DNA from 2 places in the Vreelandella sp. ssv genome. Region 1 is predicted to be linked to the other one. Evidence: predicted binding sites of a transcription regulator. Region 1 holds the regulator's gene; the other holds the start of a gene.
The links. The regulator PhoB, encoded in region 1, activates phosphate uptake and scavenging genes when phosphate is short. The targets are predictions, from matches to a motif close to TGTCATANNNNTGTCANA.
Positions count from the first base shown of each region.

Region 1 (14,583 bases):
AGGCTTCTTCCAGCAACACGATCTGCCGACTGACTGCCGAGGGAGCGATATCCAAGCGCGCTGCAGCACGCCGAACCGAGCCAGACTCAAGGGTAACGCGGAAGTACACTAAGCGTTGATGAGGGATGTCCATCGATAGCTGTTATACCCCTGCTTTTTCTTGGTCTAAATATGTTTAGCCTGAATTGTTACCCTAATGCCAATCAAGAAGCGCTACAGATACTTGAGCAGTTTCTGCAGCTTATTCATATCGGCGGAGTCGCCTACTAAGCGCACATTGCCACTCATCATGCCGTCAAGAAAGGCCTGCTGGGTTGGCTTTTTGAGCACTTTTAAGGCGGTATCCTGATCACGGAAACGTAGCTCAAGGTCCAAGTCCACGGGCAGCCCTTTACCAGTGCTGATGCCTTTCGGCGTCATGCGGTAGTAGCGAGCAATGCTTAAATCTTCCGTGGCAATTCCCCAGTCCAGACCGCGCATACGCTCTAGCTGTTCACGAAAGCGCGGTTTGCGGCGCAGGGCGCGTTTGAGCAGTACGCCCAGCAGCCACAGCGTCAGCTTGAGCTTCATTAGGAAACGGCGTCCTTAAGTCCTTTGCCTGGCTTAAAGGCAACATTTTTGCTGGCCGGAATCTGCAGCGGAGCGCCGGTTTGCGGGTTTTTGCCGGTACGCGCTGCGCGCTCACGCACCGTAAAAGTACCAAAGCCGATCAGAGCGACATCTTCGCCTTTAGCAACGCTATTAGTGATTTCATCCAGAATAACATTCAGGACCTGGCCTGCTTTATCTTTGGACAGGTCGGCACTTTCAGCGATAGCAGCAGCGAGTTCAGGTTTGCGCATAAGGAATCTCCCTTTAGTAAACAATCGAACTTTTAATAAAGAATCGAACGTAAAGCAAATGCATGTTGTTAGGTGCGTCACCAACAATAGGTTAGCTTTTCTAGCCTAGTCGTGAACGCGACGAAAATCAGCCTAGCAGCGTAGGTGCTGCTCTGGAAAGCTCCACTTTCCTTCTCACGCAGCCCCCTGTCAACGCAAAACCAATCAAACGTCCGTCTTTATTTTCAGCTAACGCACTGATATCACCCCCTTCGCCTTCAATTCGCCACCTTTCAGGTGGGGTGGTTGGCGGGTAGGCGACGACTGGCAGCAGAGGTGTTTTAACGGTGACAGGCCAAGCGCCAAACCTGACGGGCGTTGGGGTGCCCGTAAGTGTAGCTGCCAGCGCCTTGGCGCTCGCTTGCAGCGGTTGTACATACATGGCGTTGACCCCGTCAACGCAGGCCACATCACCTAAGGCGTAAATATCAGGGTGGGACGTACGCAGTTGGCGATCCACCTCTATGCCGCGAGGCGAAACGCTGAGACCTGCAGCTTCGGCAAGTGTCGAGCGGGGGGCTAGGCCGGTTGCCATTAGTACGATGTCAGTGCTGACGATGTCGCCGTTATCCAGCTGTAGAATGGTGTTTTCATCATGGCGGAGTGCTATGGACTCAATCGATCGACCAAGGTAAAGACGGATACCTGCTTCGCTAAAGGCATTGCCTAGAGCATTTCCTAAGGGGGGCGGCAGCAACCGAGGCAGCAGGGTTCCTTCGGGGGCAATGACGCTGACGTGATGACCCCCGGCATGCAGGTCATTCGCAAATTCGCACCCCACTAGCCCGGCGCCCACAATTGCCACCCGTGCAGGGTCGTGGCCTAATGCTTGATGAAAGCGACGGTAGTCGTCTAAGTCATTGATAGTAAAGCAGCGCGAGGCCACGCTAGAGTCAATGCTGAAGGGCAGCCGTGGTGCAGCGCCAGTGGCTAATACTAGCGTGTCGTAGCTAAGCACTTGGTCTTCTTCAAGAAGGATTGAGCGGTTATCCACATCCAGTGCGCGAACTGGGGTGTGGATAACCACTCGGGCTTTCAATTCATTGCCAAGCTCTGTGGCACTCCGCTGTGCTAATTTATCGGGCGGCAGAGCTTTGGCAAAACCAGTAGATAGAAGAGGTTTGCTGTAGTCATCGCCGCTGTCTGCAGTCACTAGCGTCATTGAGCGTTGGTCGCCTAAGCGGCGCAAGGCGCGGGCAAGGCCAATCCCAGCCATACCAGTACCAATAATGACCAGCGCAGCGTGGGACGAAGAGAGCTCTGGTTGTGATGTGGGCATGCAGACACCAAAAAGTCGCTGAAACAAAAGCCTGTTAATGCCGCATGTTACACTAGCCGGCCCGTTTATTGCCCTGGAGAACTTGGTGACGCCTGCAGCTTTTCGGCAAACTCCCCTCTTTTCGCGCTGGCGTCCCGTTGCTGCTGCACGGCCTGCCATGAGCCCTCCCTGGTGGCAGTGGGTTGCCTCTACCGACTCATTAACCGCTCGCTTAATTGCCGCGGGTGATGAGAAACAGTTTCGGGTTCGACTGTTACGCCAGGGGGTCGGCTGGCCTCGACCTGATGAGGCTCAGCTACTTGGTATTGGCGCCAAGCGTTACGCATGGCTGCGTGAAGTCGCGCTGTGCTTAGATGAAACACCGTGGGTGGTGGCGCGGTCAGTTGCTCCGCTTACGCAGTTAAAGGGCCAGCGTTTGGAAGGATTAGGTGAGCGCTCGCTGGGTAGCTGGCTATTTCGACAACCCGGTTTAGTGCGTGGACCGGTCGAAGCTACGTCTCACCCCCCTCAGTTTGCTAGTGTAAATGGAATCGACAGTCGCTGCGCTTGGGGCCGGCGCTCAGTTTTTCATCAGGGCTATAAGCACGGTGGGTTATCGTTACTGGTTCAAGAGTATTTTTTGCGGGCGATGGCGGATGAACTTGATTTGCCGTCGCGCTAGGCTAACAGCTGCGTTTTATTTTTCGTGAGGTAAGCATGGATCGTTCACTGTTGCGGCCGAAGGGATGGTCTCGCGTAGCAGATTTTTTACAGTTGATGCGCCTGAATCGACCCATTGGCACGTGGCTGTTGATGTGGCCGACGCTTTGGGCGCTTTGGTTTGCCGCTGAAGGGGTACCAGGCCGAAATACCCTGCTGATTTTTATTGCGGGCGTTTATGTCATGCGGGCAGCCGGATGTGTGGTGAATGATTATGCAGACCGTCATTTCGACGGCCATGTGAAACGCACTAAAAGCCGTCCGCTCGCGACGGGCCGCATTAGTGAAACCGAGGCACAACTGCTGTTTATTGGGTTGGTCGCCGCGGCATTTATTTTAGTGTTACTGACCAATTGGTTTACGGTTTTACTCTCGCTGGGCGGTGTGCTGCTGGCCATTATTTACCCTTTTATGAAGCGCTATACCCACTTTCCACAGGTGGTGTTGGGGGCGGCATTCTCATGGGCGATCCCAATGGCTTTTGGCGCCGTGTTGGGCCATGTGCCGCTGGAAGCGTGGCTGCTTTTCGGTGCAAATGTGCTGTGGACGGTGGCCTACGATACCCAGTACGCCATGGTCGATCGCGACGATGATATAAAAATTGGTATTAAATCGACGGCTGTGTTGTTTGGTAGGGCAGATCGCTTAATGATTGGTTTGCTGCAGGTGTCCACGCTGATGCTGTTGGCATGGGTTGGGTGGCGAGTCGGTTTAGGTGGATTTTTCTGGTTGGGGCTTGTCGCCATGGCAGCGACTTTTCTCCACCAACAGCGGTTGATTCACCACCGTGAGCGAGATGCCTGCTTCCAGGCGTTTCTCAATAATCATTGGTCGGGTTTACTGATTTTTGCCGGTATTGCGCTAAGTTGGTGGCCGGTGGCGGGTCAATAGAAGCCATTGTCATGTAATTGTCATCAAGTCATGGTGTTATCGTCACTGACATGTCATTGAATTGTTTTTCTTTGAGCTAGTTTTCTTCGAGCTAATTCTTTTTGAACACCGTGAGGCTCTGGTATGACCGCCAAGACCGTTCTGATTGTCGATGATGAGTCGTCGATTCGCGAAATGATCGCGGTCGCGCTGGAAATGGCTGACTATCGCGTGCTCGAAGCAGATAACGCCCAGGATGCTCATGCCATGGTCGTCGACCACCAACCGGATTTATTGCTGCTTGACTGGATGATGCCCGGCACCAGCGGTATTGAGCTAGCTAGGCGCTTAAAGCGCGAAGAAGCCACGGCTGAAATGCCCATTATTATGCTGACCGCTAAAGGCGAAGAGGATAATAAGATTCAAGGGCTTGAAGCCGGTGCAGATGACTATATCACCAAGCCATTTTCTCCCCGAGAATTAGTGGCACGGCTAAAAGCGGTGCTGCGTCGTGCGACGCCACGTGGCGTTGAGGACCCGATTGAGATTAATGGCCTGCTGCTGGATCCGGTAAGCCACCGGGTAAGTGCTCACGGCAAAGCGCTTGAAATGGGTCCAACAGAGTATCGGTTGCTGCAGTTTTTTATGACCCATCAAGAGCGCGCTTACACGCGTAGCCAACTGCTTGACCAAGTATGGGGTGGCAACGTGTATGTCGAGGAGCGCACGGTCGATGTGCATATTCGTCGCTTGCGCAAAGCGTTGGGTGATGTGCATCAAAATCTGATTCAAACGGTTCGGGGCACCGGATACCGTTTCTCTGCACGGGTGTAAATGTGCGCCTATGGAGCCGTGAACTGTGGCGACTAGCGTGGTTGGCCACGCTAGGAACTTGTCTGGGCTGGTTATTGGGCTCAGCAGGGCTAGGGCTTGCGGCAGGGCTTGGGGTATGTCTGTTTTATCATTTGCGGCAACTACGCGAACTTTATTTGTGGCTGACTCTTCACCCTCACGACGAGCCGCCTGCCGCTCGTGGCATGTGGGGCGAGTTGTTTGATCGTTTATACCGCTATCAGAAAAGCCAACGTATAACGCAAAGCAGGCTGCGCTCTACTTTAGCGCGTATTCAAGAGTCGTCAGAAGCGATGCGCGACAGTGTGGTCATGCTTGATCGCCACGGTGATTTAGAGTGGTGGAATAGCGCCGCCACCGCCATGTTGGGGTTACAAACTGCCCATGATCGGGGCCAACACATTACCAATCTGCTGCGCGATCCAAGTTTTATTAGTTACTTCAATGCGCGCAACTATAGTGAACCTCTAACGCTAACCTCACCCATTGATGAGCGCCGCATCTTGCAGTATCAAATCACCCTCTATGGTGACGATGAGCGGCTAGTAATGGCACGAGATATCACCCGCTTGCATCGCCTTGAGCAGATGCGGCGTGATTTTGTCGCCAATGTTTCCCACGAGCTACGCACTCCTCTAACGGTACTTTCCGGTTATTTAGAAACCTATAGCGATATCGCTGATCAGCTCCCCCCGCGACTTGGTAAAAGTATTCACCAAATGCAGGAGCAGACACAGCGAATGCAGAACTTGGTCAACGATTTACTGCTGCTCTCGCGCTTGGAAATCGATCAGGGCGGTAAAGACCATCACCCGTTGCCCCTGGGCCCTTTACTGCAAAGCATCTGTGCTGATGCGCTGGCGTTGTCGCATCAGCGGCATACTATTACTGTCGCACTCGAAAGCGATGCACGTCTGCTGGGTAGTGAGCAGGAGATTCGTAGCGCCATTTCTAACCTCGCTTTCAATGCCGTTCGCTATACGCCAGCAGGTAGCCACATCACATTGCGCTGGAAAGCTAGTGCGACAGGCGGCGGCTGTATTGATGTGGAAGACAATGGTGAAGGTATCGATCCCGTTCATATTCCCCGGCTAACCGAGCGTTTTTACCGTGTCGATAAAGGCCGCAGTACCACTACGGGTGGCACAGGTTTAGGCTTAGCCATTGTTAAGCACGTATTGTTACGCCATGACGCGCAATTACAGATTGAATCCCATCCCGGTAAAGGCGCGCTATTCCGCTGTTCATTTCCCGCCTCTCGCCTTCTAGCGCCCAGTCAGTAACTTCGATGCACAATTCTTGTAGAGGTGTGCAATATTGGCATGCAAGATTGGTAAAACTTTGCTCATGTGCCATTTTTACACAGTATTTAACCTTGTCTAACGCTTATAATAGCTCTATATAATATATATTGTATTTATTTAAGTTGTTGATTTTTATGTTTTTAATATTTTATTTAGTCTTTCTGGCATACCCAATGCAAGTTATGAGATAGGAAAGATGACCGCAGGAAATGCTGGCTTGAAAATAAGCCTTTCTTTCTTAACCAAGCGGTATTAAACAGCGATCAGAGGTGGAATATGATGTCCAAGGATTTTCTCAAGAAAGCTGGTATTTTAGGTGTTTCTCTTGGCCTGATGGCAAGCCCATTAGCGTTTGCACAAACAGATGAAAACTCTGCAATTGATGAGAACCAGGGTATCACGGCAGACGAGCAGCCGATGGAGAGCCATTCTCAAGATTCAGCATCTGATGATTATGAAAAAGAAGATTTGACTACCGATCACGGTACTCAGGGTCCAGATACAGTTGAAGATCCAGAATCAATGGATACGGGTAGTGATGACGAAAACTCTCCCGAAGAAGTTGTTAAAGAAAACAGCGCTAGTTAATCTTTTTTAGATTTTAAGATATCTAGGAATACTTCCTCATTGGATGATGAAGTCAACAACGGGATGTTGTAAAAGTAAGGATGCTGTTTGATTCATGGATGAATCGATAGGAAATTAAAACGTTAGTCAGGGTAAATTCCAAGGTTGGAGACCCGCACAAGGACTGGAAGCTAACGTTAGTTATTACCTATAGCCTATTCAGATATCAGGCCCCGCTTTGGCGGGGCCTAATTTTTGCTGTCTGTTTTATACAGATTCCAGCTACTTCAATTTGCTACCTACCTACCTACCTACCTACCTACCTACCTACCTACCTACCTACCTACCTACCTACCTACCTACCTACCTACCTACCTACCTACCTACCTACCTACCTACCTACCTACCTACCTACCTACCTACCTACCTACCTACCTACCTACCTACCTACCTACCTACCTACCTACCTACCTATTTGTTTGTGCATATTTCTGTCTACTTCTTACCAATCGTCGTTAACACCACCTACTAATTTGGATTGTATAGACAGGGTTGGGTAATTTCTTTAATGCTGCGCGCTAACTTAAATATTTGCGCAGTGTGTCAAAAAGGCACAGACAATTTTGCGCATGTGCCATTTGTGCGCATGTGTTTATCGTGCTTTTGTTTTTAGTGGCTTATTATTGCGCGCAACCTATATTGTATAAGCTGCTGATTTAACGCATTTTAAATTTATATTGCGCTGGTTGGCATCGTATATGCTCTAACTAATCAGTGAAGCAACCGCGGTAAGAAGCAAGCACTAAGCTTTTCTTACTTCACTCAGCGGGATTAATCAGTCATTCGGAGTAAATACTATGTTTAACGTACTTGTTAAAAAAACAGCCATCTTGGGCCTATCACTTGGTTTGCTAGCTAGCCCATTGGCATTTGCCAACATTTCAATCGAAGCTAATCAAGATTTGACCGTTGACGATGAGCCGATTCAAGCCCAGTCACACCGTACGAACGAGCAAGCTGACTTCAGCCCATCCGATCTGATGTACGACGAAGGTGATCGTCCTAATGTTATCAAGTCAGAATCTAGCCGTACTAGCGTTCAAGCGGACTACACCGCAAAAGATTTAACGCATGACGTAGGCGACGGAAACGTTTGGTAACAAAAAGTTGCAATTTTGTAGAAATATATTACGATTGAAGTGTGAGCTATTCATGCAAATGCATGTCACACCGATAGGGATGCAGATCGATTCAAGGAGTGAATCAATCGACAATCAGAGCGCTGGTCAGGGTTAAAATCCAAGGTTGGAGCCCCTCAAAAGGAAAGGAAGCTAGCGTTAGTCATTGTCCAGATATTGTGTCCTTAGACCCCGCTTAGGCGGGGTCTGATTTTTTGCGACTTTCAAAACTCCCTCTTTAGATGCTCTCTCCTTGTATCGCGATCCACCAGCCCGCCCGGATACGATGTTTCAGACGACGGTCTAGGAGTTGATAAAACGCCACATGTGTTGTTAATGCACAATTATTTTTGGCAAAAAAAGATTGTTAAAGATTTTTTGGTGCGCAATTTATTTTTAATAAGCTTTTGATTTGTAAATATTTATAAATATTTTTATTTTTTTGGCATCCAGTGTGCAGCTCCAATGCGTATAGTTAGAGTGAAACCTATAGCCGCAATGAAGCAATGCCATCCTGGTTGCCTTTACTATTAATGAGCGGTACACAGCAGTAATGAGGAGAATGTTATGTTATTAAAAGAAATGAGCAAAAAAGTCGCTATTCTAGGTATTTCTTTTGGCTTAATCGCTAGCCCGTTGGCTATGGCGAACTCATCAATTGAGTTGAACAAAGATCGCTCAGCTGGGCAGGGCGTCATCGATAAACCACAATCTTCGTCCGGGGATACTCAGCAACCCGCTACTCGCGACTTGACGCGTGATGATGGCGATAGTCTGGATTTTTCTCCCTCTAGCAGCGCTTCTGATTCAGGGGAGAGAGCAAACCGAGGTGCCAATATTAGTCCTGATGATTTAACCCGTGATGAAGGTGATAGCACCGATTGGTAAGTAAGCGTCACATGGCCACTGTTAATACTCAAAAACCCCGCTTAAGCGGGGTTTTTGGGTTTATATAGAGCAAAACGGCTGTTAATGGTGGTGATGCCCATCCGCGGCTTCGCTGCCTTCCTGGGCGCTTTGTACCCAGACTTCAATCTCCACATCACCGTGTTCGGCAAAGGTAAGCGTCATGGGAAACCGATCACCTTCTGTTAACGGGTCGGTTAGGCCGATCAGCATTAAGTGGAAGCCACCACCAGGACGCATGGTGTAGGTGTCTTCAGCCCCAATATGAAGTTCGTCTACATGACGCATCTGCATTATGTCGCCATCCATATGCATATCGTGAAGCTCCACGTTGCTGCTCATGGGGCTGCTTGCGCCAATAAGGGTAACGGGGGCTGAAAAGGCGGTAATATCGACGTAGGCGGCGCCATTGGTTGCACTAGGGGGAGTAGGAATCGCGAAGGGGTGTGCGATTCGCATGGCGTCTGTCTGGATGTCATGGGCGAGTGCCGCCGACATCATAGTGCCCATTAAGAGTACGCTACTAAACCAAGCCATTGGTTTTAACATGCCGTTATTCCTTTGTTATTGATAGACGATATTGATAGACCCGCTAAAACGTAAAGGTAGCAAAGTGGCGTGGCCTAGTTAATAAGCACCTACTGCGGCGTGATGCCACGCGCCCCATTACATGCATCTCTATAGTGGTCATCCCAAAGGAGTACGGCCCCTGCTACTGCGCCAGGAATAAGAAAGAGATTGGCCAGTGGGATCCAGGTGATAAGCGTCACTAACCCTCCGAAACTGAGGCTTTGCCACCAGCGTTTCGAGAGTCGTTGGCGCATATCGGCAAACGAGACCTTATTGTTATCCATTGGGTAGTCTAGGTAAGTGATGGCCATGATCCAGGCTGAGAAGAGCGCCCATAATAGTGGCGCCACTAAATTCAGCCCTGGGATCCAGCTAATCACAAAAAGTGCGACTGCCCGAGGCAGGATATAGGCGAGCTTAACAAACTCGCGACCAATGGCATCAATGGCTGTTTTAGTAAGGTTACGGTCATCAACCGGTTCACGGCCAGTCAATTGAGTCTCGACCTTAGCGGCCAAAAAACCATAAAACGGCGCTGCGATTAGGCTGGTCACCAGCGTGAAGGTAAAAAACACCACCACTAACAAGCTGACCACAAAAACAGGCCAGATAAGCCACGATAACCAATCAAGCCAGGTTGGCACCATGTTCATCCAGTGCGCCAACCAGCCATCGAAGCGGTTAAGCACAAAGCTGAACATGCTGACGTAGACAATCAAGTTAACCAAAATGGGTAGAAAAATGTAGCGGCGCATGCCCGGTTGATACACGCAGCGTGTACCTCGGCTAAGCGCAGTGACAGCATCCAGCATGTTGGGGGAGCTCCTTATGATTCAAACGTCCAGGCCGCATAGCGGCCTGGACGTATTGCAGGAGCAAACCCCTTTCAGGTCAAGACTTTTTTAGTACCTGCGGATCCAGGGTGTCAGTGTCACTATGGCGGATATCTAGCCCTTTAACGAGATAGACCACGTACTCAGCAAGGTTGTCGGCGTGGTCGCCAACCCTCTCCAGTGCACGCAGCACCCACATGATGCTGAGCACTGAGGTAATGCAGCGCGAGTCTTCCATCATGAAGGTCATTAACGAGCGCATGGCGCTGCTGTACTCGTCGTCGACCAGTTCATCTTCACGCACCACTGCCATGGCAAGGTCGGTATCAAAGCGGGCAAAGGCGGTTAGCGCATCGCGGAGCATTTTACGCACATGCTCGCTGATGTGGCGCACCTCTACTAAACCACGGACATTGCTGGAATTTTCGCTTAGTAGCAGTGCGTTTCGGGCAATTTTGCTGGCCTCATCACCAATGCGCTCAAGGTCAGAGGTAGCGCGGATGACGGCGAGAACTAAGCGTAGGTCGGATGCTGCGGGCTGGCGCCGTGCCAGTACCCGGGTGCATTCGTCGTCAATTTGCAGCTGCAGATCGTTGACCTGACGATCATTGTCGCGCACTTGTTCAGCCAGGCGGGTGTCGCCTTCCAGAAGCGCAAAGACGGCATCCTGCACTTGCTTCTCTACCAGACCGCCCATGGCCATCAGGTGGGTTTTTAGCTCTTCCAGCTCCTGGTTGAACTGGCGAGAGATATGCTGGCTGTGAGAGTCGCTAGTAATATCCATGGAGCACTCCTGACGTTTTAGTCGATAAGGCCTAGGTAATGCGGCCGGTGATGTAGTTTTCGGTGTGTTGCAAACGGGGGTTGGTAAAGACCTGATCAGTAGGCCCGTACTCAACCAGCTCACCTTGATGCAAAAAGGCGGTGTAGTCCGATACACGCGCCGCCTGTTGCATATTGTGAGTAACCAGTACCAGTGTCAGCTTCGACTTGAGGTTACGTATCAACTCCTCAATTTTAAGCGTTGATATAGGGTCTAGCGCTGACGCGGGTTCATCAAGCAGCAGTACGTCGGGCTGAACTGCTAAGGTGCGGGCGATGACTAAGCGCTGCTGCTGACCACCGGAAAGCTGCCAAGCGGAGCGATGCAGGCGGTCTTTAACTTCATCCCAGAGGGCGGCGGAGGTTAATGCCCACTCAATAATGTCGTCTCTTTTGCGTTTTGGGAGACGCTGCTGCAGACGCAGGCCAAAGGCAACGTTTTCATAAATCGACATAGGAAAGGGGTTTGGGGTTTGAAACACCATCCCGACACGTCGCCGAAGCTCGGTCACATTGGTTTGTGGATCATGGATATCTTGCCCTTCCAGCGTGATTTTGCCGCTATGGGTCACTGTCTCATTGAGGTCGTGAAGCCTGTTAATCGCTCTTAACAACGTCGATTTACCGCATCCCGACGGGCCAATGAAAGCCGTCACGCGGTGACGCGGGACACTGAGGGTTAAGTCGCGTAACGCCTCTTTCCCCGCATAGGCGAGGTTCAAGTGATCGATACTCAGGCAGCTGTGCTCGGACGAAAAGCGCGTCACTGGTGCCTGAGAGGTATTGGCTGAATGTGATGACGCTAGCATTCGTTTCCTCGTTGACGCCTTAGATAATGACGCAGAAATATGGCAGTTAGATTAAGCAACAGCACAATCAACACTAAAAGTAGCGCTGTGGCGTAAACCAGCGGTATGGCAGCCTGCACATCTTCACCGTGAAAGGCGGTATCAAATAAATGATAGCCAAGGTGCATGAACTTGCGTTCTAAATGTAGGTAAGGAAACTCACCGTCGATGGGCATTTGTGGCGCCAGTTTGGCAACGCCTACGAGCATTAGTGGTGCTACTTCACCGGCCGCGCGAGCGACCGCTAAGATCACCCCTGTCAGCATGGCGGGTGCCGCCATGGGCAGCACAATGCGGGTGAGCATCTCCAAGCGGGTAGCACCCAGCGCCACGGCACCTTCGCGCTGCGCCTCAGGAATGCGTGCCAAACCCTCTTCCGTGGCCACAATCACCACCGGCAAGGTAAGCAGCGCAAGGGTGAGTGATGCCCACAAAAGACCGCCGGTGCCAAAAGTAGGCGAGGGCAGAGTATCACTGAAGAACCACTCATCCAGCGAGCCGCCGATACCATAAACAAACACCCCCAAACCAAAGACGCCATACACAATAGAGGGGACGCCCGCCAGGTTGCGCACGCCAATGCGTACCAGGCGTGTCAATCGCCCCTGATGCGCGATCTCATTGAGATAAATGGCAGCCAGTACGCCAAATGGGGTCACGATCACAGACATTAAAATCACCATCAGCACCGTACCAAAAATCGCTGGCCAAACGCCGCCGTGGGTATTGGCAGCTCGTGGCCCTTCGCTGAGAAACCGCCAAACGGCATCACCCCACGCGTGGCTTTTCTGCCACCAGGCCATGGCATTGGGTGCCTGAGCGCTAAGCACATTGGCCAGCGGTTGGCGCAGGGTCTGGCCGTTCGCCGTCGCGAGCAGTAGTTGGCTCTCTTGACGTTGGCTGACAGGGAGGGCCAAGAGAGTGGTTAACCGTTGCCAGGCTGCCTCCCCCTCCCAGCGCTGGCCATCCTGCTCAATGGCCACCAAACGGCCGACAAAGTCACCCCAGGGGCTGCGCTCTAAGCGAATCAGGTCATTGGGTTGGGCGCGTTCAACAATGTCGTCAACGGCTACCCAGCGCCAGCGTACTCCCTCGATATCCTGGTTGCCGGTAAAGTAGAGGCGTTCATCGCCTGCCTGCTGGGGCAGCGCAACTTCACGTACGGCTTCGCCTGCAAAGGACTCGCCTGAGCTAAGAGTGACCTCTTCTAGCGTGGCGGGCCAAAAGTGACCTAGGCCGCGTACCAGCAGTAAAGCCAGCAGGGCACCGAGCATCAGTAAAGAGAGCGCTACGCTGGCCGCGCATAGCCAAGGCCATAAATCATTAAGCCAATTAAAACGAGGGCGACGAGAAGCGGTGCTGGTCGAGGCAGAGGTCATGATGTGCCTCCCATCTGGCGATAACGGCGGCGCAAGCGTTGGCGAACAACCTCAGCGAGGGTGTTGACCAGGAACGTGAAAATAAACAGCACCAGCGCGGCCAAAATCAGCAGGTGGTAGGTCAAGCCGCCTGGGGATGCTTCAGGGAGCTCAATGGCAATAGCCGCGGCCATGGAGCGCATGCCTTCAAAGGGGCTGGCGCTGAACAGCGCTGTGTTGCCACTGGCCATCAGCACAATCATGGTTTCGCCCACTGCACGGCCCGCGCCGATCATGATCGCCGAGAAAATACCTGGGCCTGCAGCCGTTAGGCCAACTTTCCATAGCGCCTGCCAACGGCTGGCGCCCAGCGCCTGGGCGCCTTCAATTAAGCTAGCAGGCACATCGGCCAGTGCATCTTCTGCCAGTGAGTAAATGCTAGGAATGACAGCAAAGCCCATGGCAATGCCGACAATCAACGCATTGCGGGTGGCGTAATCCATCCCAAAGCGCTGGTCGAGCAATTGGCGTAGATCGCCACCTAACCACTGTTGCTCGATCCATGGGGTGAGCCATAGCACTAACGCCATCATTAAAGCGAGCCAGGGCACCAGCCAAAGACCTGCCCAAGAGAGCGGTAAGCGTCGGCGAAGGCGTGTTCTGGCCAGTTGCCAGAGTAAGCCTGCAAGTCCGGCGCTGAGTGGTAACCAGATGATCACTACTAACGCGCTGGCTAGGTGACGTTCTATCCAAGGCGCCAGAATGAGCCCGGCAATAAAACCCACCACTACGCCAGGGATAGCTTCCATCATTTCTAAGGCGGGCTTGATGCGCACGCGCAGGCTCGCTGACATAAACAGTGCAGAGTAAATCGCCGCACCTAGGGCCACGGGAATAGCGAACAGCAGCGCAGCAAGCGCGGCTTTTAGCGTACCCCAGGCCAAGGGGGAAAGCTTGGCCATGGCCAAGGTGTCGCCAATTGCCAGCAGCGGGAGAGTTTCCCATACCAAAAAAATGCCAATAGCGAGAATTGCCAGCAGCACGCCTACGCCACCCGCAGTGATTAAACCGGTGGCCACGCGATCTTGCAGCAGCCGGAGCGGCTGTCGAGAAGAGGTTAACCGAGGTGGGATCATGTCGCTATCATGACAAAACTAGGCATGGCAAAACCGGAGTGATCACAGTGCTGACCAGTATGTATTGAAAGAGTGTGTAGTGAAAAAATCAGGCACTGAAAAAAGTACATAGAATGACTCCTTACCCTAAGGCACTTATGTGACATTTAGATGACACTGATCTACCACCTTTGCTGTGCGGTAAGGTCACTGGTGGTTAAGGGAACGAAACCGGACGCACGAGCGATTTGTTGACCCTCCTCGGACACAATCAGCGCTAGTAGCGCCTGCTCTGCGGGCGGTAATGTTTCACCTGGCGGTAGGTTCACATAAAGGTAAAGATAGCGCGACAGTGGGTAGTCACCGCTCTGTATCGCCGCTTCATCAGGCGATATTGCAACACCATCATCGTTATAAAGACTCAAGGCGTGGACTGCGGGGGTAAGATGGTTAAACCCCGCGTAACCCATCGCATTAGGGGATTCCCCGACGGCGGCGACT
Region 1 is NZ_CM182545.1:4,171,488-4,186,070, reverse strand. Features, by position in the region: gene AC5TBW_RS19205 (LysR family transcriptional regulator) at 1-133, opposite strand, end outside; gene AC5TBW_RS19200 (hypothetical protein) at 214-570, opposite strand; gene AC5TBW_RS19195 (HU family DNA-binding protein) at 570-842, opposite strand; gene AC5TBW_RS19190 (NAD(P)/FAD-dependent oxidoreductase) at 970-2,160, opposite strand; gene AC5TBW_RS19185 (chorismate--pyruvate lyase family protein) at 2,198-2,821, shown strand; gene ubiA (4-hydroxybenzoate octaprenyltransferase) at 2,857-3,750, shown strand; gene phoB (phosphate regulon transcriptional regulator PhoB) at 3,874-4,563, shown strand; gene phoR (phosphate regulon sensor histidine kinase PhoR) at 4,566-5,864, shown strand; gene AC5TBW_RS19165 (hypothetical protein) at 6,165-6,473, shown strand; gene AC5TBW_RS19160 (hypothetical protein) at 6,691-6,984, shown strand; gene AC5TBW_RS19155 (hypothetical protein) at 7,310-7,612, shown strand; gene AC5TBW_RS19150 (hypothetical protein) at 8,198-8,518, shown strand; gene AC5TBW_RS19145 (copper chaperone PCu(A)C) at 8,600-9,085, opposite strand; gene cysZ (sulfate transporter CysZ) at 9,175-9,918, opposite strand; gene phoU (phosphate signaling complex protein PhoU) at 9,998-10,723, opposite strand; gene pstB (phosphate ABC transporter ATP-binding protein PstB) at 10,755-11,570, opposite strand; gene pstA (phosphate ABC transporter permease PstA) at 11,564-12,988, opposite strand; gene AC5TBW_RS19120 (ABC transporter permease subunit) at 12,985-14,103, opposite strand; gene AC5TBW_RS19115 (PstS family phosphate ABC transporter substrate-binding protein) at 14,265-14,583, opposite strand, start outside.

Region 2 (14,583 bases), 390 kb from region 1:
GTCGTCAAATGAGCGGCAAGGCCGGTGAAGACCTGCACGTAAAAGTGCCAGTGGGCACCACGGTGATTGATGAAGACACCCTGGAAGTCATCGCTGATGTGACCGAAATCGGTCAAGTGGTCTTGGTGGGCGAAGGTGGTCGACGTGGGCTGGGTAATATTCATTTTAAGTCCTCGACTAACCGCGCGCCCCGCCGCACCACAACGGGTACCGATGGCGATCGCCGCAACCTGCGTTTGGAAATGAAAGTGATGGCCGATGTTGGCCTGCTAGGCATGCCCAACGCGGGTAAATCGACGCTGATCCGCTCGGTGTCGGCTGCCAAACCCAAGGTTGCTAACTACCCGTTCACCACCTTGGTGCCCAACTTGGGCGTGGTAAAACTTGGGATGCACGAGCACTTCGTCATGGCCGACGTACCCGGCTTGATCGAAGGGGCCTCTGAAGGGGCAGGTTTAGGGCTACGCTTTTTGAAGCACCTAACCCGCACGCGGCTGCTGTTCCATGTGGTCGACGTGGCACCGTTTGACGAGTCTGATCCGGTGGCAGCGGCCAAGGCGATTGTCCACGAGCTGGGGCAGTTTTCGCCTGCGCTTTCTGAGCGCCCGCGCTGGCTGGTGCTGAACAAGTTTGATCTGCTGCCGGAAGATGAGCGTGAAGAGCGCGCCCAGAAGATTATCCAGGCGCTCAATTGGGAAGGCCCGGTGTTCCGCATTTCGGCGATCAGCAGCGACGGCACCGATAAGCTGGTTCAGGCGGCTTACCGCTGGTTGACCGAGCAGCGTCGCCTTGAGAACGAAGATGAAGAGGCGCTGGCCCGTGAAGAAGAAATGCGCCGCCGCATGGAAGAAGAGTCGGTTGCGCGTACCGAAGATCGTTTGGGTCGTCGGCGTAAGCGCGACGATGAAGATGACGAAGACTTCGACGACGATGATTACGATGTTGAAGTCGAATACGCCCCTTAGTGGTATTGAGCGGGTGCATTCAGTAGTAAGCTTAAGTTAATAAGCTAAAAAGGGGCTGCGTTCGCGCGGCCCCTTTTGTGATTGTCTGATTAAGGTGGGGTCGCATGGAAAGTAACGAGCAAATCCTAGGGCGCGGCGCGCTTAGCCGTGCACGGCGAGTAGTCGTGAAAATCGGCAGTGCGCTGTTAACTAACGATGGCCGTGGCCTGGACGAAACCGCCATTGGTGGCTGGGTGGATCAAATCGCCGCCCTGCACCAGCAGGGAATTGAGGTGGTGCTGGTCTCTTCCGGCGCCGTGGCCGCAGGCATGGTGCGTCTTGGCTGGCAGGTGCGTCCCAGCGCCGTGCATGAACTGCAGGCGGCCGCTGCGGTAGGTCAAAATGGCCTGACCCAGTGCTACGAGCAGCATTTTGCCCGTCACAGCATGCTCACCGCGCAGATTCTGCTCACCCACGACGACCTTTCCAACCGCAAGCGCTATCTGAATGCGCTCTCTGCGCTACGCACGTTAGTAGAGATGCGCGTGGTGCCGGTGATCAATGAAAACGACACCGTCGTTACCGATGAGATTCGTTTTGGCGATAACGATACCTTAGGTGCACTGGTCGCTAATCTTTTGGAAGCGGATGCGTTGCTGTTACTGACTGATCAAGAGGGCTTGTTTGATGCCGATCCGCGCCACAACCCCAACGCCCAGATGATTGGCGAAGGGCGCGCCGACGACCCACGCTTAGCCGCCGTGGCAGGCAGCGGCGGGGCGTTGGGGCGTGGCGGCATGAGCACCAAGGTGCGCGCGGCGCAACTGGCGGCGCGCTCCGGAGCGGTCACGGTGATTGCTAGCGGCCGCCAGCCTGACGTTATCAACCGGATAATGGCAGGCGAAGCGCTAGGCACTCTGTTACGCCCTGACCAAGCGCCCATGGCAGCGCGCAAGCGTTGGCTGGCGGGTCAACTTCAGGTGCGTGGCACACTGGTGCTGGATGCCGGTGCGGTGAAAGTACTGCGCGATAAAGGCTCTAGTCTATTAGCGGTGGGTGTGCGTAATGTGCAGGGCAGCTTTAAACGCGGTGATATGGTGGTGTGCGTGGATGAACAGGGCGCGTCAGTGGCCAAAGGCTTAGTGAATTATGGCGCTGATGAAGCGCGCCAGTTGGCGGGCCAACCCAGCCACCAGATCGAAGCGATCCTTGGTTACGTAGAAGCCCATGAGCTGATTCATCGCGATAATCTTGTCGTTATATAGAGGCTGTTTCTGGTCGTTTTTCAGTCCCGAATGCGGGGCGGTAAAGGCACTTGCCGGGGCCAGTCATCAGGTACCAAAAATAGCCGCTCGTAGCATTGTTCATGGTGCTCTCTATCTGAGTGAAACAGCATGACTTGCTGGGGGGATCGCCAAGCGTGAACCTTTTCGATAATGGCGGGCAACAGCTCCGCTGCAGGTCGAAAAGCGCTGAGGGGCGGGGGTGCCATCCAGTGAGGTTTTTCCAACCACGCGATGCGAGGCATGGTGGTTAACCGGGCTGCCATCTCAGGCCAATCGCGTAAGTAGCACCAGGTTCCTCGACGATGGTCTGGCGTCGCGCCTTCGGGCGCTGGCATTGCAGCATGCCAGGGGTAGTAAAGTACGCCGGGCATCGCCAGCCGCTGGGTTAGCTGTTCGCCTAAACGCAGCGCAGAAACCCCCAGGTCCCGTGGCATAAGCCAATGCGCTAGGGTTTCCAGCGCTGGCGCTGTAGTGGAAAGGAGAAGCTGGTGCCGTCGTAGGTGAGAGCACTTAAGCGCTAGGCTGTCTAACCCACCGGGGCCAATCCAGCGGCTTTGACTATTGGCGGCCCCAGGCCCTTCAGGCAGCCCCAGGTAGAACTTAATAGCGACTTCTAAATGTATCGGCGCCGGGTTGTCACGGGTTCTGTACAGCATGTCCAGCTCACCCAGGGTGTTGCGCTGGCGGGTGATGCGCACATTCCGTGCGAGCAGCCGCGTATTCGGTGCGTGATCTAATAGCGTATGCCACAGGCGTTCGTGGTAATGGCCCATGCGCGTTGCGCGACTGCCGTTCAACGCGGTGAGTGGTGGTCGGCCAAGCTTAAGTAGCCAGGGCAGTAGCGCGTTCTCCAGCCCTAACTCTTTAATGGTGGGCCGTCCTCCACAGGGAATCGGCGGAGGAAGCGCCACAAGATCAGGTGTGGCGACCAGCCAGGCCAAGTCTCTTAGCACCGACGCCGTGTTGCCGAGTGCTACTTTCTCCAGCGCGCCGTCAACGCCTTCGTTCAGCAAAGATATCTCCTCAGCAACCTGATAACGTCGGCACGATCAATTTAGCGACATGATTTTTAGCTGCATAGTTTGGCAGCCTACCATAAACGCAGCGGGCTCCCCTTAGGGAGCCCGCAAAGCGATTAGCTGGAAAAATTAATCGCGGTCAATTTGAGTCACTTCGGAAGAGCCCTGACGCACGCTGATTTCTAGCTCACGGCCATCGTCACCGCGGCCTTCGATATCGATGATGCCGCTTTTATCGATATCGAGATCTTCAAACTCAACCATACCCTCCTGGCTAGCGACGTCCAGTGCTTGACGGATATCGTCTTCGCTCATACCCCAGGCACCGGTAATCAGGCGCTCACGTTGCTCTTGCAGCGTTTCACCGTTATCGAGAGAGAATTCCACATCGGCGTACCACTCATCGTCCAGCCAACCTTCTACCTCTACGCGGCCACGGCTTTTAATGCTAACTTCTTCGTAGTGGCTGAAACCGTAGTCATTGGCGTGGGTCAATACGTCATCAATGCGATCCATCGGCAGCGAATCGTCGGCCTGCACACTTCCTGCCGCCGCGGCAAGCAGCAGAGCAGAGGTCGGGATCAGCAGCATTTTTTTCATGGTGTTCATAGCAAATTCCTTCTTTACGTATCTGTACGAAAACGAATAAACGGCATTCAGCGAATGCGACAGGGAATTTATACCACCACGAAACTTTCCTTAAGCTGACAAAGCTGTTCATCTAACGTTCATGTTGCCTTTGGCATGCTGACGCTATGAGTAAAATCCTACGCCACTTTAAAGCGCTACTGCGCAGCGTCCCTTGCCGCAACGTCACTGGGTTAGCCTTGGTGCTGTTGCTAGCGGGTAGCGCAGTGGGTGACCAGCATTGGGGGTCATTGCACGGCGAGGTTAGCCGGGGCGAGGTCGTTCCGCTCGATACTATTTTGGACTGGCTGGAAGCTCACTATATAGGTGAGGTGCTGGAGGTTGAAGTAGAGCGTGAAGGGGGATATGTAGAGTACGAAATCAAGCTGCTTGGCCCTCAGGGCCAAGTCGTTGAGTTTGAATTTGATGGCCATAATGGCCAACTGATGTCTATTGAGGGTGTGCGTATTAATGATATGCGCCGTTAGGTGTCATCACACCCCGTATCGCTGCGATATCACGCTTTGGATTGCCAAGACGTTGTCGAAAAGGGTAGTTAACCAATGAAGTGTTTGCTGGTAGAGGATGACCAGGCGCTAGCGCGTGAGCTGAGCCAAGCGTTGCGCGACGGTGACTGGCTGGTGGAGCATGCGGCGACCGGTCAGGACGCTGATTTTCTAGTGCGTACTGAAGCTTACGACACACTGATTTTAGATGTAGGGCTACCCGATGGCGACGGCACACGCTGGTTGGCGGCGTGGCGGGAAGACGGCATAGATCTGCCTGTACTGATCCTAACGGCTCGTGAGCGGTGGGCGGATAAAGCCGCGGGTTTTACCGCAGGCGCGGATGATTATGTCACTAAGCCGTTTGAACCAGCCGAAGTGTTATTTCGCCTGCGTGCCCTTGTGCGCCGCAGTCATGGTCACGCCCACCCCGTGTTGAAAGTGGGCGAACTCAGTTTAGACACCCACACCCAGCACGTGACGTTGGCAGGGCGGCCGGTCGGCTTAACCGCGCAAGAAACCCGGCTACTTGGTTACTTAATGCACGCGGCACCGCGGGTGGTGAGTCGTACCGAGCTTTCAGAGCACGTCTACGACCGCGACCATGAACCGGACTCCAACGTGATTGATGTCCAGGTCAGCCGCCTGCGTCGTAAATTGGGCAGCTGGCGAATTGCCACCCAACGGGGCCAGGGTTATCGGCTATTAGAAGAAGAGCCCGCGACCGAATGAGCGCCAAGGCAGCGTGGCGTCATCAATGGCAAAGACGGTGGGCAAAGCGCTCCATCAGCCTGCGACTATTGCTGGCCGTGCTGGTGATGGTGGGGCTAGCGCTGCCCATTGCTGGCACGTTCCTCTCTCACCACTACCGTACATCCGCCACCCAGGCCTTTGATGAGCGTTTGGCCGCCACGCTTAACGTCATCATAGCAGGCGTGACGTATGACCGTTTAGCCGAGCAGTTGGTCCACGATCGAGCGCTGGGCGACCCGCGTTTCGAGAATGTCTACTCTGGCTGGTACTGGCAAATTACTGATCAGGGGCAGCACACGCTGGCCTCACGCTCGTTATGGGACCAGCGCCTGCCGGTGGTTGAAAATGAAAGCCTTAGCGCCCGCTCAATTAGCGGCCCTCGTGAGCAATCGCTGCGCGTGGTGGAGCGGGATATCTATCTGGCCCCGCTAGAGGCGCCGCTGCATATCAGCGTGGCCGCCCGGGACGTTGTGCTCACCGAAGATATCCGTGAATTTCAGCATCTACTGTGGGGTGGTTTGATAGGCTTAGGCGTAGTGCTACTCGGCGTGTTAGCACTCCAAGTCCGTTGGGGGTTGGCACCACTTCGCCGCATGCGTGCTAACCTCCACGACGTAGAGCAGGGCCGCAGCGAACAGTTAGATACCCATTTGCCGGAAGAGTTAGCGACGCTAGCCGCCTCAATGAACGCGGTGTTAGCCCGCGACCAACGCTTAATCGAGCGCGGACGCCATACGGCGGGTAACCTCGCCCATGCGCTGAAAACACCCCTGAGTGTTATGCGCCTACAGTTGCGCCAGTTACCTGAAGCAAAACGTGGTGCCTGGGAGGTTGAACTAGCGCGGGTTGATAGCGCGGTACGCCACCATCTGGCGCGGGCCTCAGCGGCGGGCGAAGGCGTGCGTTTTGCACCTATTGATTTACCCACTACCCTGGCACCACTGCTTAACGGACTCTCTAGGCTCGCCCAGCGGCGTGGTATTGTGCTGCGTCAAATCCTGGAACAGGAAATCAGGGTGCACATGGATGAGCAAGATATCCAAGAGCTGGTGGGTAACTTGATGGATAATGCATTGCGCTGGGCGCATAGCGAGGTCCAGCTACATGCGCAGGTTGACCGTCAGCAGTTGATCTTAACCGTTAGTGATAATGGCCCTGGCATGTCTGAAGCGGAGTGTCAGCAGGCGGTTCAACGGGGCAAACGACTAGATGAACAGCGCTCTGGCAGTGGCCTCGGGCTGGCCATTGTGACGGATCTTGTCGCCTTGTATAACGGCCAAATGCATCTGGATCGCGCCAAGGCAGGCGGGTTGGAGGTGGTTGTGAAACTGCCTGTTGTGGCACCTGGATAACGGATAACTGATTGGATGAATGACACTCATACGCTGCCCGATATTTTAGTTGGTCCCTTACTAAGACGCATCAGCACCACACGACTAGTGCTCTGGGTAGTGGCTTCCCGGGCATTGAATATGACGCTGATCCTGCGACCTGGGCAGAGTGATGCCGAATCGATAGGCTTGGCGCATCATTACCAGTGCATTCCCATCGGCCAGCACGCTTTTATCTATCTAATTGATGTTGAACTTGATTCACCGCTACCCTGCGATGAGCGCATCGAGTACGACCTGCAGGTAGAAACCCAGCAGGGCGAGTGGTGGGCTTTGCCCGAGTGGGCGCCGTGGCTCTGTTATGACGGTGCTGCCTACCCCGCCTTTGTGATTGCGTCACGGCATCACCGCCTGATGCACGGCTCCTGCCGCAAGCCTCATCACGACAGTGCCGATGGCCTGGTGCGCGCTGATAGCTGGCTTGCTGAGCAGCAGTCAGCGCCCACCGAGTGGCCCGCTTGGCTGCTGATGACCGGCGACCAGGTATACGCCGACGACGTGGCAGGGCCGATGCTGCGCGCTGTTCATGCGCTCATTGCAAGGCTGGGGTTGGTGGACGAGCGGCTGGAAGGCGCCACGGTCGACGATAGCCAAGCACTCTATCAATCGCCTGACAGCTACTACCGGCGAGCAGAGTTGCTGCCGGATGTGACCAGCAATGCTGCGCTGCGCGAGCGCTTCTTCGGGGGTGTTAAAAAACCGGTTTTTACCTCGGCCAATGCGCAGAACCACTTGATGACGCTGGCCGAAATGCTCGCCATGTACTGTTTGGTGTGGTCGCCGGTGCCCTGGCAAGTGATTGCGCCCGATGCCCCCGCTTTAGATAAAAAAGACGCCGAACTCTATCGCCAAGAGCAGGCAGTGATTGACGCCTTTGTGGCGGGCTTGCCCCAATGTGCAAGGCTGATGGCACACTTGCCCAGCCTGATGATTTTCGATGACCACGATGTGACCGATGACTGGAACCTGACGGCCGATTGGGAGCGCACTGCCTATGGACATCCGTTCTCTAAACGGATCATCGGCAATGCCTTAGTCGCTTATTTGCTCTGCCAAGCGTGGGGGAACGACCCAGATAAGCTAAATCCATTGGTCCATCACGCTTCAACACTCCTGCGTGATGACAGCCAACCCCTGGTATGTGCTGAGCAAGATGGCTTCATTGAGCGGGTGCTGCGTTTTCAGGGTTGGGAGTTTCAGGTTCCCGGCACGCCCACCTTAATCGTACTGGATACTCGAACCCGCCGCTGGCGCAGCGAACGCAGCCCTAGCCGGCCCTCTGGGTTGATGGATTGGGAGGCGCTCATGGAGATGCAGCAGGCGCTCCTGGGCGCCAAAAGCGCCGTGATTATTTCTCCCGCACCCATGTTTGGCGTCAAGTTGATTGAGAGCATTCAAAAGCTTTTTACCCTTATGGGTAAACCGCTGGTGGTCGATGCCGAAAATTGGATGGCCCACCGTGGCGCAGCCAATACGCTGCTGCAGATTTGGCAGCACTCCAAAACGCCCGGCAACTACGTGATTTTGTCGGGGGATGTGCACTACTCGTTTGTTTACGACATTGTGGTACGCCATCAGCGGCGTTCACCGCACCTGTGGCAGATCACCTCCAGCGGGGTTAAAAACACCTTTCCGAAAAACCTGCTGAATACCTTTGACCGCTTGAATCGATGGCTATATGCACCGTGGTCGCCGCTCAATTGGTTTACCAAGCGACGCAAGCTGAGCGTGCACCCTCGCGATCCTGATCGCGCCAGCGCCGGTGAACGGCTTTGGAATGCCAGCGGCATTGGCTTAGTCACACTGGACGAAAAGGGCCACCCTATCGATATTCGCCAGCTTGACGTCGATGGTAGTGAGGTGGTTTTTCCCCCGGCTGAAAAGCCGCTTACCTGAACGGCCCCGTTCTCGAACGCGACAGGGCGCTAACTGCCTGACTCAGCAGTGGATTGTCATGATAACGTCACGAAAATGACGCACGCTTGCCGCCTATCAATCACCTCCAGGGATGGTGCATTCCATAGGTACCACCACCATTGATTGGGGTGGCAGAATAGGGCAGCAGGCAAATGACCGCACAAGAATCGCAGTGGCTGAAAAAGATCATTGCAACAGAAGAGTTGCATGTTCTTTTTCAGCCCATTGTGGATGCTAGTCAACAGGCCGTTTATGGTTACGAAGCACTGATTCGTGGACCTAAGACCTCGCCGCTTCACTCGCCGTTACGACTGTTTGAAGTTGCCACCCAGGCAGGCAAACTGGTGGAGTTAGATATTCTCTGCCGACGGTTGGCGATTCACCGTTTTGCAGAACTTGAGCTGCCTGGCCTGCTGTTTCTTAACGTGATGCCGTTAACCATCGTAGAGCGTGATTTTCGCGAAGGTTTAACCCTTGGTTTTATTCGTGACAGTGGCTTGCCCCCGGAACGGGTAGTGATTGAGCTCACTGAACACGTGCCCATTCATGATTACGAGCTAATGCGCCAAGCGGTGGATCACTACCGGACGATGGGCTTTCAGGTAGCGCTGGATGATCTTGGCGCGGGGCACTCAAGCCTGCGCCACTGGTCAGAGCTGCGCCCCGATTTCGTCAAACTTGACCGGCACTTTATCTCCGGCATCGACCAGGACCCAGCAAAGCGAGAATTTCTTCGCTCGATTCTCGATGTAGCCCGCAGTCTGGATTGCCAAGTTATCGCCGAAGGGGTGGAAACCGCCGCCGAGCATCTCTGTCTATGGGAGCTCGACCGCGGGCTCGCGCTGCTGCAAGGTTTCTATTTTGCCCGTCCCAGCCAGCAACCGCCCTTAGAGCTCAATATGGTGTTGCCTGCGACCACCCAATTAAAAAGCCCCGCGGGGCGCACTGCGCGCTCGATTTTGCGGGCTATCGACGCCATCACGACAGAGTGCGCAGTGCCGGATATTTCCGAGCGGTTTCGCCAACAGCCCGGCTTGCGCTGTGTCGCGGTGCTAGAGAATGGTAAGCCCGTAGCAGTGGTGCGTCGCAATGCGTTTTTGACCCTGTTTACCAACCCCTACAGCCATGCTTTGTATGCCAAGCGCCGCGTGTTGGATGTGGCTGATGCACGCATGCTGGTGGCTGATGCCGATACGCCGCTCGAGGTTTTGAGCCAGCAATTGACCGATAGCCGGGATATTGAACAGGAGGACTTCGTCATCGTTAATGCTAACGGTGACTATCTTGGGATGGGCAATATTGTTGACCTGCTTCGTGAGATAACCGCTATTCAGGTGCGCCAAGCGCGCCATGCCAACCCGCTGACTGGCCTGCCGGGGAATATCCTGATTAATGAAACCCTGGCCGCTTACTTGGCTGCCGAGCAAGGCTTTGCAGCCGCCTATGTCGACTTAGATAACTTTAAAGCCTTTAACGATGCCTACGGCTACGCGCGAGGTGACCACATCATTATTTCACTCTCACGGCTGCTGCAGGCGCAGGTGGAGAATGCCGGTGGCTTTATCGGCCATATTGGCGGTGATGATTTTATGATGCTACTACCGCTCGGCCATTGGGAGAGCGTCTGTGACCAAATCTTACGCTCTTTCGAAGTGCTTGCGCCCGGTTTCTATGAAGAGGCTGACCGTCTACAAGGTGGGATTCTGATCGAAAACCGGCAAAACAGCGTGACATTTTTCCCTTTCGTTAGTGTATCAATCGCAGTGAAACCTATTTCTGACACCACCACCTGCAGAGCGCTGGACATTGCCGCTGAGCTGTCTGAATTGAAGCATCAAGCCAAAAAAATTCCTGGGAATAGTCTGTTTGTAGAGCGTCGTGGTAGTTGTTTGAGCCGCTAAAGCGCTATGTCATTAAAGAACCATATCATTAAAAAGCCATGTCATTTTGCGTTAGCCAAAACGTCACCAAGCAGTCATATAAATGCCGCGCCGTTGTCATCTGAAGTGGTCAGGATTGTCGCTATCTTTTAACAACGCGTTAGGTGCCCCATGCAGACATCCTCTTTAATTCATGCGCTTCCCCGTACTCTTATCAGCGCTGCCGTTGCCAGTGCTTTCGCTTTTGCTGCGGTGAATGCCTCAGCGGATCTCTCATCGCGTTATGTCGATAACGATGGCGATATGGTCGCTGATGCACCCAGCGATGAGTCTCAGTGGGTCGATCCCGAAACGCTAGTGTTTGCCTACACGCCGGTGGAAGACCCAGCGGTTTACGCTGACGTATGGTCTGACTTTCTGGAGCATTTAAGCGAAGCAACCGGCAAAAAGGTCCAGTTCTTCCCCGTGCAGTCCAATGCCGCCCAGCAGGAAGCGCTGCGCGCAGGCCGTTTGCACGTAGCCGGTTTTAATACCGGTGGCGTACCGGTTGCGGTCAACTGCGGTGGTTTCCGTCCGTTTGCCATGATGGCGGCAGACGATGGCAGCTTTGGTTATGAAATGGAGATCATCACCTATCCGGGGAGCGGCATTGAGTCTGTTGAAGACCTGCAGGGCCGCCAGCTTGCGTTCACTTCCGAGACCTCCAACTCCGGTTTTCGTGCACCGTCTGCCCTGCTGCGCTCCGAGTACGGTATGGAAGCGGGCGAAGATTTTGAAACCGCTTTTTCTGGCTCCCACGACAATTCCATCCTGGGCGTGGTCAACGAAGATTACGACGCGGCAGCGATCGCTAATTCCGTGGGCAAACGAATGATTTCCCGTGGCGTCGTCAGCGAGGGTGACTACGACATTATTTACACCTCAGAAACCTTCCCGACCACCGCTTACGGTTTGGCGAACAATCTGAACCCTGAGCTTGCCGAAAAAATTCAGGACGCGTTCTTCAGCTATGACTGGGCAGGCACCCCGCTGGAAGCAGAATTTGCCAACTCCGGTGAAGCGCAGTTTATTCCGATTACCTATCAGGAAAACTGGTCGGTTATTCGCACCATTGCCGATGCTAACGGTGTGACTTACGACTGCGACTGATCGATTGGGTAGACGCTACTGCTCGGCCAGGAAGGCTAACCTTTCTGGCCGTTTCGCTATACAGACGAGGTGGGAAAAATGTTAACACTCAGCGGCGTAGGCAAGCGCTACCCCACCGGGGATCGGGCGCTAACGGATATTGAACTCACGCTGCCCAAAGGACAGGTGATGGCGCTGATTGGGCCGTCCGGCGCGGGTAAAAGTACGCTTATCCGCTGTGTAAACCGGTTGGTTGAACCCTCCCAGGGCAGCATCCGCCTGGAAGGCACCGAGCTGACCAGGCTCTCAGGCCATAAGCTTCGCCACGCACGGCGATCAATGGGGATGATTTTCCAGGAGTATGCACTGGTAGACAGACTCACCGTGATGGAGAACGTGCTCTCAGGTCAGCTCGGTTATGTCGGTTTTTGGCGCAGTTTTTTGCGTCGTTATCCCCAGGAAGCGGTGGTCGAAGCCTTTCGGCTACTCGAGCGGGTGGGGCTTCCTCACGCTATCGATAAGCGCGCCGATGCCCTTTCCGGTGGTCAGCGCCAGCGTGTCGGTATCGCCCGGGCGCTACTGCAGAGTCCCAAGCTACTCTTAGTTGACGAACCTACCGCCAGTCTCGACCCGAAAACCTCGCGTCAAATCATGCGTCTGATTCGCGAGCTTTGCGCGGAGCGTGATTTGGCGGCGATCATCAATATTCACGATGTGGCGTTGGCTCAGCAGTTTGCCGACCGAATTGTTGGCCTGCGGGCTGGAAAAATTGTCTTTGACGGTCTGCCTAGCGAACTCACCAGCGAAATGCTCACAACCATTTATGGTGAAGAGGATTGGGACACGACTCCTGAGCCGATGGACGACGACACGGCTGACGATGCTTTAGAAGCGTCTTCTTACCCGCCTAGCCTACCGGCGATGGCCGCGGGGCGCGCTCGATGAGTGAATTGGCAGACGCACCGCTAACAGAAGGGCAGCCAGAGGGGCTGGTGCGCCAACAGGCTGCTCGACAGGGCCATTGGCGGCGCCTGCCGCTGATTCATAACCCACGCTTGCGCTGGGGGTTGGCGATTGGCGCAGTGGTTTATGTGGTGTTGGCGCTCTCCTCGGTAGACGTTAACTGGGCGCGGGTATCGGAAGGCGCGGCGCGGGCGGTTAATTTTCTGGGTGCTTTTATGCAGCCCGATTTTGCTAGCCGTCAGAGCGATATTGTGGCGGGCCTGATGGAAAGTTTGACCATGACGCTCACCTCTACGGTAGTGGGCGTTTTGTTGGCGATTCCTGTGGGCCTAGGGGCGGCGCGCAATATCTCACCCTTGCCGATCTACTTTGTGTGTCGCGGCATTATTGCCGTTTCGCGCACCTTTCAAGAGATCATCATCGCGATTCTGTTTGTGGTCATGTTCGGCTTTGGGCCGCTGGCGGGGATGATCACCCTGGCTTTTGCGACGATTGGCTTTATGGCCAAGCTGTTGGCGGAAGATATTGAAGACCTGGATTGGCGTCAGGTAGAAGCCGTGCGGGCCACCGGGGCAAGCTGGTGGCAAACCATGAACCATGCGGTTCAGCCGCAGGTTATGCCGCGTTTGATCGGGCTTTCGGTTTATCGACTGGATATCAATTTCCGCGAATCGGCGGTGATTGGCATTGTCGGGGCGGGTGGTATCGGCGCCACGCTGAACACCTCGCTAAGCCGCTATGAGTACGATACGTCTGCCGCGATTCTGTTGGTCATCATCGCGATTGTGCTGCTGTGCGAATACAGCTCAAGCCATGTCCGCCGCTGGACCCAGTAAACGCTTATTAGCCATCCCTGGCCTGTTATTTTTGGAGAATCGCGATGCCCGTATCTACTAACTGCCAGGGTCTGCCGGTTTGGCGGCGGCGCACCACCCGAGCCCAATGGCTGCAATACCTGGTGTGGTTGGCGGGTGTCAGCCTATTTCTGCTCTGCTGGAAGGTGATTTCCGATAACACCATGTGGGTGTTTGTCGAAGACGCTGGCCGCCAGGGCGCCGACCTGATTAGTCGCATGATGCCGCCGGAGTGGAGCTATGCCAATGTGCTCTGGAAGCCCATGTGGGACACGCTGAATATAGCAACGCTCGGTACCGTGATCGGCGTCATGATGGCATTTCCAGTGGCGTTTTTAGCCGCGCGAAATACGACGCCACACCCACTGGTGCGCAGTGTGGCACTAGTGGTGATTGTGTCATCCCGCTCCATCAACTCGCTGATCTGGGCGATGCTGTTAGTGACGATTCTCGGCCCCGGCGTACTCGCGGGCATTATCGCCATCGCGCTGCGCTCGATCGGTTTTGTCGGCAAGCTGCTTTATGAGGCGATTGAAGAGATCCACCCCACGCCGGTAGAGGCGATTAGCGCTACCGGCGCGAGTCGCATGCAGGTGATGAACTATGGCGTGTTACCGCAAATCATGCCTGCCTTTGCCGGGATTAGTGTTTACCGCTGGGATATTAATATCCGCGAATCGACGGTCTTGGGTTTGGTCGGGGCGGGCGGTATTGGTTTGCAGTTAAATGCCTCGATCAACAGCCTTGCCTGGGATCAGGTCAGCGTTATTTTCATTATGATTTTCGCTACCGTGCTGGTGTCGGAGTGGATTTCCGCACGCGTGCGCCACGCGATTATTTAACGCCGAGAGTGGCGCCCGCAGGCAAGGAGTCGAGTATGCGTTTTCCAGGTGCAGAGATCACCACCATTGACTTGTTACGCCACGGTGAGCCGGTAGGCGGGCGCATGCTGCGCGGCTCCACCGATCACCCGCTGAGTGAGACAGGCTGGCAGCAGGTGACGGAGGCCGTGATGCGGCATACGGTTGAGGGCCACCTGCCTTATGATGCGATTGTCACCTCACCATTAACGCGCTGTCGGGAGTTTGCGCTGTGGCTGGGCGAAGAGTTTGATTTGCCCGTACAGGTGGAGGATGACCTAGCCGAGCTGCATTTGGGGCAGTGGGAGGGTAAAACTCACGCTCAGGTATTTGCTGAGGAGGGCACCGAACGAATGAGTGCTTTTTGGTACGACCCCACAGCGGTGTCACCGCCGGACGGTGAAACCATCCAGACTTTCGATGCGCGCCTCGCTGAGGTGTGGCAGCAACTTATT
Region 2 is NZ_CM182545.1:281,637-296,219, forward strand. Features, by position in the region: gene cgtA (Obg family GTPase CgtA) at 1-965, shown strand, start outside; gene proB (glutamate 5-kinase) at 1,070-2,209, shown strand; gene AC5TBW_RS01350 (DUF1853 family protein) at 2,230-3,243, opposite strand; gene AC5TBW_RS01355 (PepSY domain-containing protein) at 3,379-3,858, opposite strand; gene AC5TBW_RS01360 (PepSY domain-containing protein) at 4,005-4,364, shown strand; gene AC5TBW_RS01365 (response regulator transcription factor) at 4,440-5,114, shown strand; gene AC5TBW_RS01370 (sensor histidine kinase) at 5,111-6,487, shown strand; gene AC5TBW_RS01375 (metallophosphoesterase family protein) at 6,503-8,422, shown strand; gene AC5TBW_RS01380 (bifunctional diguanylate cyclase/phosphodiesterase) at 8,596-10,344, shown strand; gene phnD (phosphate/phosphite/phosphonate ABC transporter substrate-binding protein) at 10,495-11,472, shown strand; gene phnC (phosphonate ABC transporter ATP-binding protein) at 11,551-12,396, shown strand; gene phnE (phosphonate ABC transporter, permease protein PhnE) at 12,393-13,250, shown strand; gene phnE (phosphonate ABC transporter, permease protein PhnE) at 13,295-14,110, shown strand; gene AC5TBW_RS01405 (histidine phosphatase family protein) at 14,146-14,583, shown strand, end outside.
Region 2: the regulator PhoB is predicted to act here: its motif matches at 10,406-10,423, upstream of phnD (phosphate/phosphite/phosphonate ABC transporter substrate-binding protein).